3 regions of the Undibacterium sp. 5I2 genome follow, and region 2 is predicted to be linked to each of the others. Evidence: predicted binding sites of a transcription regulator. Region 2 holds the regulator's gene; each other region holds the start of a gene.

Region 1 (3,667 bases), on a different contig from region 2:
ACCAAACCACGGGTCACGCAGTTGGCGGTATTTTGCGCCGTCATCGGTATGTTTCTGGCGACGCCCGATTTACCCGATTGGCGCGTGCTGGTAGCGGCAACCGCTGGCATCTGGCTGTTGGCTGGTGCCGCCTTCGCTATCAATTGCCTGGTCGAGCGTGAAATCGATGCGCGCATGGCACGCACGGCACGCCGTCCCACGGCGCAAGGTGAGATCAGTGCCACGCAAACCTTGGTGTTTTCCGGTGTCATCGGTGGGGCTGGGATGTGGCTACTGTATACCCTGGTCAATCCGCTGACCATGTGGCTGACCTTTGTCACCTTCGTCGGCTATGCCGTGGTCTATACCATCATCCTCAAACCAGCTACGCCGCAAAACATCGTCATCGGCGGCTTGTCCGGCGCGATGCCGCCGGCCTTGGGGTGGGCGGCCGTCGCCAATGATGTACCGATGCAAGCTTGGTTGTTGGTACTGATTATTTTCGTCTGGACGCCGCCGCATTTTTGGGCCTTGGCGATGTACCGCCGCGATGACTATGTGCGCTCGGGCTTGCCGATGTTACCGGTCACGCATGGCCCGGAACTGACGCGTTTACATATCTGGCTCTACACGATCGCCTTGTTTGCCACTACCATGTTGCCGTATGCGGTGCACATGAGCGGTCTGATTTATCTGGTCAGCGCCGTCGTACTCGGCTTGATTTTTCTGGCCTATGCCTGGCAAATGTATCAACATTACAGCGACGTGCTGGCACGCAAAACCTTTGCGTTTTCTATCATTTATTTATCCTTACTGTTCGCCGCCTTGCTGGTCGACCACTACATCAAACTATGACACTCTGGAAAAAACTCTGCGCCGCTCTGTTGCTGTGCGCCTTGGCCGCTTGCGATAAGCCAGCCGAAAAATTCACCAACACCGATTTGACCGGACTCGATTATGCGCGCGACTTCGCGCTGACCGATCATCACGGCAAGGCGCGCACCTTGGCCGATTTCAAAGGTAAAGTGGTGGTGATGTTTTTCGGTTATACCCAATGCCCCGATGTCTGTCCCACCACGATGGTCGAGATGGCCGATGTGATGAAGCAGCTCGGCCCACAAGCCGAGCAAGTTCAGGTGATTTTCGTCACCATCGATCCGGCGCGGGATACCCAGGCCTTGTTAGCCGAATACGTACCGAACTTTGATGCGCGCTTTCTCGGCATGTACGGTGATGCAGCAGCCACCGCCAAAGTGGCCAAGGACTTCAAAGTGTATTATCAAAAAGTCGATGGCAATACACCGAGCAGTTACACCATGGACCATACGGCCGGCAGTTATGTGTTTGATAAAGAAGGGCATATCCGCCTGTTCTTACGGCATGGGCAGGGTACGGCACCGGTGGTGCATGATTTGAAGTTGTTGCTGAAGTAAGCTACGCGGTGTTGACGGCGTCTGCTGAAAACACCTGACTCTGCGTCGTGCCCCCGCGTGCTCATGCCTCGTTATTCAAGCGCAGGCGGGAAAGACAAAAAAAGCACTCCGAGGAGTGCTTTTTTATATTTCTACCGCCATGCGGCTTCAGGTAAAACTGGCCAGTGCCGTTTTCATTTTCTTCAGTGCCGCACTTTCAATTTGGCGTATGCGTTCGGCTGATACGCCGTATTCACTGGCCAGTTCATGCAGGGTCGAGCCGGAACCGTCATCATTCTTGAGCCAGCGCGATTCGATGATATGGCGTGAACGAGCATCGAGTTTGCTCAAGGCAGTTTCCAAGCCTTCGCTTTGCAGCCGGTCGTACTGGCGCGTTTCGATCACGCGGGTCGGTTCTTCTGACTCGGTTTTCAAGTAAGCGATAGGAGCGAATTTTTCATCGTCGTCATCAGTCGGCGCGTCGAGCGCAATATCGTGACCGGACAAACGCATTTCCATTTCGATGACTTCTTCGCGTTTGACGTCCAGTGTCTTGGCCAAGGCATCGATTTGCTTTGGCGTCATCGCTTCCAAACCGACTTTATGGCTGCGCAAATTGAAAAACAATTTACGTTGTGCCTTAGTTGTGGCGACTTTTACCAAACGCCAGTTTTTGAGTATGTACTCATGCATTTCCGCTTTGATCCAATGCATGGCATACGAGACCAGACGCACGCCTTGGTCGGGATCAAAACGCTTGACGGCTTTCATCAGGCCGATGTTACCTTCTTGTATTAAATCTGCATGTGGCAAGCCATAGCCGAGATAACCGCGCGCGATCGAAACGACCAAGCGCAGGTGGGACATCACCAGTTGTTGTGCCGCAGCTAAATCGTTTTCTGCGCGCAAACGGGTGGCGAAATTGATTTCTTCTTCATGCGTGAGCATGGGCAGGCGGTTGACAGCGGAGATGTAGGCATCAATATTTCCGAGCGTACCACTGAAACCCAAGGCCAGCGCGGTGCTGTCGGTTGCCGGAATAAGTTGTGTCGAAGTCATTGCTATGTTTCCTTCTCATTGCTGCTGGTCAGCATCAAAAATAATACCTTACCAGCGGAGTAAGTTCTTATATTAGCACTCTCTGCCCAAGACTGCCAATCAGCTCAAAATTGTGATGATTAGACTACTATCAGAGTGCTGGGATGTTGGCACCGATCGGTACTGCCGAAAACTGCTGCAGTGTGGCAAATCGGATAGTTGTAGTCCAAAAATCAGGAATTCAACTGTTTGGAGCAGAATAAGCGTAAAAAGTTGCAATATTTTTTAATAACACTGAATTATATTAAGCGGCGCGCGCTAATTGCCGGCGTACTGACAGGTAGGCACCGGCCAAGCCGAGCACCATGCTGCAGGCCAGCAAGCCCAGACTGGGCCACAGTGGCAGCGGTGTCAGGCGAAATTCGGAGGCATACAGTTTGGCAAAGACGGCGATGGCTTGGTTAAGTGGTTGCAAGGAGGCAGCGATGATCGCCAAGGCCAACAAACCGGCTAATAAGCCCAGCAAGGCACCAGTGTAATAGTAAGGACGGTGGATGAAGCTGTTGGTCGCGCCGAGCAGACGGGTAATGGTAATTTCTGCTTGGTGAGAAATCACTTGCAGTCTGGTGGCATTGAACACCACGACCACGACGACCAGCGCGAGCGTGCCAGCCAAAAACATCAGGGCAATTTGTAAAATTTGCACCAAGGCTGCCAAGCGCTTGACCCAGTCGGTATCAATCTGTACTTGATCGACATCGGGCAAGGCTTGCAATTGTCCGACCAAGGCGCTCAGTTGTTCGGCGTGCGCATTCGATAAAGATAAAATATAGGCATCCGGTAAGGGGTTGCCACCCAAGGTAGCCAGCACTTCCGCCAAGCTCGAGGAATCTTGCATGGTCGCTAATGCTTTTTCTTTTGGAACGAAACGCAGTTGGCTCTCGAGGCCATTTTCTTTGAGCAAACGTTTGATCGGTATCGACAAGGCCGTGGAGCTGGCGCGTGGCGTGTCCGGTGTGACAAAGATACTGATTTCCGGTTCTATCGCCAGTTGCGAAGAAATCGGGCGGATGTTGTCGATCAGGGTCAGACCGGCGATCGGCAAGGCCAGCGCAATGGCCACGACCAAAACATTAAAGCAAAAATTGCCTGTGCCGGCGCGCAAATGGGCGAAGGCACTTTTCAAGGCAAACAGATGTTCACGAAACCAGATTGTCATCAGTATTCTCCTGCGCGCA
Region 2 (3,667 bases):
GCCGGCGCAGCAGCCAACGGCACACTGGAAGCACAGGCAGTCATGCTCAAGATCAACGTCAAACCGACCAAACGGCCAGCTTGGGCTTGAATAGTTTCTGAAAACAACAATCGCATAGGTAGCCTCAGTAATCGAGCAACATGCCCTGAAACCCGATATCATAAAGCAGATAGCCCTCTTTTGACCGAAAACATGACAAACAGCACGCCGAATCTCAAAGCCAGCGGCCTTAAAGCCACTTTACCCCGCCTGAAAATCCTGGAAATCTTCCAAAGTAGCAAGGTCAGGCACCTGACTGCCGAAGATGTCTACAAAATATTGCTCAATGAGAATATGGATGTCGGGCTGGCAACAGTCTACCGCGTACTGACCCAATTCGAGCAGGCAGGCTTGCTGCACAGAAATCATTTCGAAACCGGCAAAGCCATTTTTGAATTGAATGAAGGCTCACACCATGACCACCTGGTTTGCCTCGATTGCGGTCGCGTGGAAGAATTTTTTGACGCCCAAATTGAGCAGCGCCAGCATGACATCGCCGCAGAACGTGGTTTTCGCATCGCCGATCATGCCTTGGCGATCTATGGAAATTGCACTAAAGAAAAGTGCGAACACAAGGGCTGAGTCCTGCTTGCAAGCTTGCTGCTTTAATTTTCCAGCTTACTCACCACGCCGGCAACCGTGTCAATGATTTTTTGCGCATTGAACGGTTTGAGTATCAAACCATGAATGCCGGCTTTAACGGCTTCACTTATGGTTTCTTGGTCGTGACTGGCGGTCACCATCAGCACCCGCGACTCGGGCAACATATCTTTTAATTTCGGTAAAATCTCCAGACCGCTGACTTTCGGCATGACGACGTCGAGCAAAATGATATGCGGCCGCAATTTCAGCGCCATATCCAGCCCTGTCCCGCCGTCGGTGGCTTCGCCGACCACATTGTAGCCCTCGCTGCGCAACACCACCCGCAACACTTCGCGGGTAATATCATTGTCATCGATCAGCAAGATCGACACATTTTTATTCAACATTCTGCTTCCCCTTGTAACGCTCTACTGGCTCAATGCATTTGAGAGCAATTTTGCCGTAATATCAACGATCGGAATCACGCGTTCATAGGCCATGCGCGTCGGTCCGATGACGCCCAAGGTACCGACAATTTTGCCATTGACATCATAAGGTGCGGTCACGATGCTCATTTCTTCCAAAGGGACCAGTTGCGAATCGCCACCGATGAAAATCTGTACCCCGGTAGCCTTGCCTGAGACATCGAGTAATTGCATCAAACTGCTTTTTTGTTCAAACATATCAAACAGCTTGCGCAGCGAATGCATGTTCGATGACCAATCTTCAACATTGAGCAAATTGCGCTCGCCGGAAATCACCACTTCATCGCCCTGCTCTGCCAAGGCATCGCTGCCGGCTTCGACGGCCGCTTGCATCAGACGCGACATATCAGTCTGTATTTGACGCAATTCTTTATTAATCCGGTAACGCGCATCCTCAAAACTGAGGCCACCGAAATTTTGGTTCAGGTAATTGGCCGCATGCACCAACTGCGTCGGCGTGTAATCGGTATCGGTCAACAGCAGCCGATTATGCACTTCCCCGGCCGGTGCCACAACGACGAGCAAGATGCGTTTTTCTGATAAACGTAAAAACTCGACTTGCTGAAACACCGAAGCCACGCGCGGTGTCATGACCACGCCGGCAAAATGCGACAAAGACGATAAAATTTGCGCCGCATTGGCGATAATTTTTTGCGGCGGTTGCGTCAACAAGCCCGGTTGCAGGCGCGATTCCAAACCGACCTCGTCGATTTCTTGCACTGTCAATAATTCATCGACGAACATGCGATAACCGCGCGGCGTCGGCACCCGCCCGGCCGAGGTATGGGGGCTGGCGACAAAGCCCATCTCTTCGAGATCGGCCATGACATTGCGAATGGTCGCCGGCGACAATTCGAGTCCGGAAATTTTTGACAAAGCGCGTGAACCTACAGGCTGACCATCAGCGATGTAGCGTTCCACGAGGGCTTTCAAGAGGGTCTGAGCGCGAATATCAAGTTGCATGTTTTCATTCTATGCGAGCGCACGCACTCTGAACACAGGAAACTGCGTAAGATTTGCGGCAAAGATCAGAATAATTGGAGTAAGTCATATAAATCACGGCATTCCAGCTCGGGGCGAATCTGCGGATGGGCCCGCTCTTGAGACACGATGCCGCTGCGGTTCATCCAAGCCGCCGGCAATCCGGCACGCTGCGCGCCCTCAACGTCGAGTAGCAAATCATCACCAACATACAACACTTCGGCTGGTGCCAGGGCCAGCGCGGCACAGGCAGCATGGAAAATCCGTGCATCGGGTTTGGCGCAACCGAACTGATGCGCGGCCAAGGAAACTTGAAAATGCCGCGCCAAACCGATCGCCCGCAGATCGGCAAAGCCATTGGAAATAGTGCCGAGCTGGACGTGCCGGGCCAATTGCGTGAGCCCCGGCTCGACGTCAGCATACAAGCTGACCTGATTGCGCGCGTGCGCAAATACTGCCATCGCCGAGTCGGCCTTGGCCGCCACTTCACCATGTTCGACAAAAACTTGGCTCAATACGGTATGGCGCAAGGCCCATAAATCATAGCGAAAACGTGGATCGCTGGCGATCAAGCCTTGTCGCCTGGCGCGCAGCGCTTCGATGCTATAAGCCGCCGCCACGCTTGGCACATGGACTTGCATCCACTCATACAAGGCCGCTTCGGCGTGCAACAGCAGCGGCCGTACCGGCCACAAGGTGTCATCGAGATCGAGCAATACAGCTTTAATTTTCACAGAGGCCACTCAGTTCGTTCATTATTGCGCTAATTATGGTCTAATCTGGCTCATCATGTCACCACTCTTTCTCTATGACTGCACCGGCTAAAACCATCGCACTGGTTGGAAAATACAATGCTGCAGGCATCGCCGCCTCGGTCGGCGAACTCGCGCATTTTTTGCAAGCAGCCGGTCACCACGTGGTGCTCGAAACCGAAACTGCGCGTTATCCTGAGCTGGTCGGCCTGACGGCACGCTCGGTAGCCGACATCGGCAAGAGCTGTGACGCCGCCATCGTCGTCGGTGGTGACGGCACCATGCTCGGGATTGCGCGGCAACTGGCACCATATAAAGTCCCCTTGATAGGCATCAACCAAGGCCGGCTTGGCTTTATCACCGATATTCCGCTCGACCGCATGATGCCGGTGATTACAGAAATGCTGGCCGGGAAATTCGTCTCGGAACAGCGCAGTTTGCTGCAAGCAGTGGTAATGCGCGGCAGCGAGCAGATTTTCAGCGGTTCCGCCTTCAATGATATCGTCGTCGCCCGCGGTGCCGGTTCCGGCATGGTGGAACTACGCGTGGAAGTCGATGGTTTATTCATGTACAACCAACGCTCCGACGGTTTGATCGTCTCCACCCCAACCGGCTCGACCGCCTATGCCCTGTCCGCCGGCGGGCCGCTGTTACATCCTAGTTTGAACGGCATCGTGATGGTTCCGATCGCGCCGCATGCCTTATCGAATCGGCCGATTGTACTGCCCGACAGCAGCGAAGTAGTGATTGAAATCGTTGCCGGCCGCGATATCAGCGTCAATTTCGACATGCAAACCTTCGCCAGCCTGCTGCACCAAGACCGCATCA
Region 3 (3,667 bases), on a different contig from region 2:
CGCTAGGCTCGCCACCGGCATTGGCAACGATTTCGCGCAATGGCGCTTCGATCGCTTTCAATACCAGTTTGATACCGGCTTCTTGATCAGGATTGTCGCCTTTGATGACGCCGGCTGCTTGACGAGCGCGCAACAGAGCAACGCCGCCGCCAGGAACAATACCTTCTTCAACGGCAGCGCGTGTTGCATGCAATGCATCTTCAACGCGTGCTTTTTTCTCTTTCATTTCAACTTCAGTTGCGGCACCAACTTTGATGACTGCAACGCCGCCAGCCAATTTGGCTACGCGTTCTTGCAATTTTTCGCGGTCGTAGTCGGAACTGGCTTCTTCGATTTGCGCGCGGATTTGTTTAACGCGGGCTTCGATACCAACAGCTTGACCGGCACCGTCGATGACCGTGGTGTTTTCTTTACCGATTTCGATGCGTTTAGCTTGGCCGAGGTCAGCCAAAGTGGCTTTTTCCAGCGTCAGGCCAACTTCTTCAGCGATGACTTGGCCACCGGTCAGGATAGCGATGTCTTCGAGCATGGCTTTGCGGCGATCGCCGAAACCAGGTGCTTTGACAGCAGCAGTTTTCAAAATGCCGCGGATGTTGTTGACTACCAAAGTAGCCAAGGCTTCGCCATCGACATCTTCAGCGATGATCAGCAATGGACGACCGGCTTTAGCAACTTGTTCCAAGATTGGCAACAGATCACGGATGTTCGAGATTTTTTTGTCGAACAGCAGGACGAAAGGATTTTCCAGAATCACTGATTGTTTTTCCGGATTGTTGATGAAGTATGGCGACAAGTAGCCGCGGTCGAACTGCATACCTTCAACGATGTCGAGTTCATTGTCGAGCGATTTGCCATCTTCAACAGTGATCACGCCTTCTTTACCGACTTTGTCCATCGCACGGGCGATGATGTCGCCGATGTTTTGATCGGAATTGGCCGAGATCGAACCGACTTGAGCGATTTCTTTGTTGGTGGTAGTTGGACGCGACAGTGCTTTAACTTCAGCAACGATGGCGACGACAGCTTTGTCGATACCGCGTTTCAGATCGGTTGGATTGAAACCGGCGGCAACGTATTTGAAGCCTTCGCGAACGATGGCTTGTGCCAGTACAGTTGCGGTTGTTGTGCCGTCACCAGCGTTGTCGGAAGTGCGCGAAGCAACTTCTTTAACCAACTGTGCGCCCATGTTTTCGAGCTTGCATTTGAGTTCGATTTCTTTAGCAACAGAAACACCATCTTTAGTCACTGTCGGCGCGCCGAACGAGCGTTCCAACACCACGTTGCGACCTTTAGGGCCCAAAGTGACTTTTACTGCATTGGCGAGGATATTGACGCCATTGACGATTTTTGCACGTGCTTCATCGCCAAATATTACTTGCTTAGCTGCCATGTTATTTTCTCCGAAATAAGGGAATACGATCAGTTACAAGGGTGCGGAATTACTTCTGCACGATGGCGAAGATGTCTTCTTCGCGCATAACCAAGACTTCATTGCCGTCAATTTTGACAGCTTGACCGGAATATTTACCAAACAATACGCGATCGCCGACTTTGACTTCCAGGGCGCGCAAAGTACCGTTTTCGAGTTGTTTGCCTGTACCAACAGCCAATACTTCACCTTGATCTGGCTTTTCAGCAGCAGCGTCAGGCAGAACGATACCGGATGCAGTTTTTGTTTCTTGATCCAGACGTTTGACGATCAAACGATCATACAGGGGACGAAGGTTCATACAAGCTCCTTAATTTGCGAGTAATTAATAGGGAATGAAATAGTAGCCGGGGAAAAGCTGTTAGCACTCTCTCCCGTCGAGTGCTAATTATATGGGCGACCTGCAAGCATTTCAAGCAACAAAAATCAACTAAATCAATTTTTCTTTTAAAAACAGTGAGTTATGCTGCGAAGAATCTTAAGGAAAACATCCGTTATTCAATGCAGCGGCAGGGTTTTGCTCTGCCTACCTGCCGCTTATTAACGGCTAGTAAGGAATTTACCAAGCATTTTTCGCAATCGGACAGTGAAAAAACATTAAAAAATTAATCTATTTGATCGATTTTCCCGTTGAATTTGTGATTTTTTGTCACGAAGCTACATTTCCTTGTGAAAACGTACAAAATGAGCGTGTGCGTATTTTTAAATAGTAATGCTCAGTCGCAACGTAGCGCGTACTGGCGTAGTGGAGGTCGTGATGGGTGGGTATCGTTTGTTGCATCAGTTGGTACTTTGCCTGCTCTTGGCAATGCCAGCCTGTGTCTCAGCGATGACAGTGGCGTTTATCAATCCTGGCAAGTCTGATGAAATTTTTTGGCTGACTGCCTCGCACAGCATGAGCGCTGCCGCCCATAGCCTGGGAATTCGGCTGGAAGTCTTGTATGCGCAGCGCGACCATTTACAAGTGGTGCAATTGGCGCGGCAATTGGCCGCCCGCACGCCGCTGCAGCGACCCGAATATGTCATTTTGTCGAATGATTATGGCGTTGCGGCAGAAGCCATCCGCATTCTCGACGGTGCCGGCATTAAAACCTTTCTTGCTTTCAGCGGCATTCGCGATCCGCAAGAACGGCAGCGCATCGGCTTGCCGCGTACTAAGTATCCGGGCTGGTTAGGCAGTTTGGAACCGCTGACGGCCGAGAGTGGTTATCTGACGGCGCGCGCCTTGATTGCCCGTGGTAATGCCGAGCACTGGCAAGACCCAGAAGGGCGCTTGCACCTGTTAGTCATCGCCGGTGACCGCTCGACTACCACTTCGCTCAAACGCAATGAAGGCATGCGTCGTGCCGTGGTCGAAGCCGGAAATGTGGTGATCGATCAAGAAATCTATGGTGAGTGGGCGCGCGCCAAAGCTGAAGAGCAAAGTCAGTGGTTGTATCAGCGCTATCCGCAAGCGCGTTTGATTTGGTCTGGCAATGATTTGATGGCCTTCGGGGCGATGAACAGTTGGCGTTTGCGTGGAGGCAAGCCTGGCGTCGATGCCCACTTCAGCGCCATTAACACCTCCGACGAAGCCTTGACGGCGTTGCAAAGTGGCAGCATCAGCGCTTTGGCTGGCGGTCACTTCATCGCCGGCGCATTTGCTTTGGTGATGCTTTACGATTACCACAATGGCAAAGATTTCAGTCAGGAAGGCTTGGAGCAGGAGCGCTCGATGTCGATCTTATTCAGTCGCGACGATGCGCGGCGCTTCAAGCAATTGTTTGGCGACCTTGATTTTGATCGAGTGGATTTCCGAAAATTCAGCCGAGTCTTGCATCCGGCCAGCACCGATTACACATTCAATTTTCGTGCTTTGTTGTCTGCTGGCAAGGAGCGTAAATGAGCATTACCCCCTTGCAACCAATAGCCGGCTTATTGATACGACGTGTGTTCAAATGGGTCATGCTGGCCATCATCGCTTTCAGCAGCCTGCAGGCTTGGCTCAATTACCGGGCGATTGAAAAGAATTTTGACATGACCATCAATGATGTCGTGCAAACGCACCTGCCCTTATTGTCATTGGCGATCTGGGATATTGAACCGCAGGCGATACAAAAGCAAATCGGCTTGCTGGTGAAAAACAGCCCTATCATTTACGCACATATTCGTGCCTCTACCGGTCAGCAATTCGAAGGTGGGCGTCGTGAATTGCGCAGCAACGGGCAAATATTGCAATTTGACATACCCGCGCAAACC

Evidence for each region. Region 2 encodes HrcA, which represses chaperone genes, less so after heat shock. Its sites were predicted from a motif close to TTAGCACTCNNNNNNNNNGAGTGCTAA; they were not measured.
Region 1: rpoH (RNA polymerase sigma factor RpoH) is a predicted target of HrcA. The motif match lies at 2,523-2,549, and genes of this name have one in related genera.
Region 3: groES (co-chaperone GroES) is a predicted target of HrcA. The motif match lies at 1,791-1,817, and genes of this name have one in related genera.

The regions. Positions count from the first base shown of each region.
Region 1 is NZ_JASJVS010000015.1:64,783-68,449, forward strand. Features, by position in the region: gene cyoE (heme o synthase) at 1-834, shown strand, start outside; gene QN359_RS07755 (SCO family protein) at 831-1,412, shown strand; gene rpoH (RNA polymerase sigma factor RpoH) at 1,560-2,450, opposite strand; gene QN359_RS07765 (cell division protein FtsX) at 2,734-3,648, opposite strand.
Region 2 is NZ_JASJVS010000012.1:28,527-32,193, forward strand. Features, by position in the region: gene QN359_RS06440 (outer membrane protein assembly factor BamE) at 1-116, opposite strand, end outside; gene fur (ferric iron uptake transcriptional regulator) at 193-621, shown strand; gene QN359_RS06450 (response regulator transcription factor) at 645-1,028, opposite strand; gene hrcA (heat-inducible transcriptional repressor HrcA) at 1,050-2,069, opposite strand; gene QN359_RS06460 (HAD-IA family hydrolase) at 2,135-2,821, opposite strand; gene QN359_RS06465 (NAD kinase) at 2,896-3,667, shown strand, end outside.
Region 3 is NZ_JASJVS010000024.1:51,612-55,278, forward strand. Features, by position in the region: gene groL (chaperonin GroEL) at 1-1,390, opposite strand, end outside; gene groES (co-chaperone GroES) at 1,440-1,730, opposite strand; gene QN359_RS10405 (ABC transporter substrate-binding protein) at 2,142-3,314, shown strand; gene QN359_RS10410 (diguanylate cyclase) at 3,311-3,667, shown strand, end outside.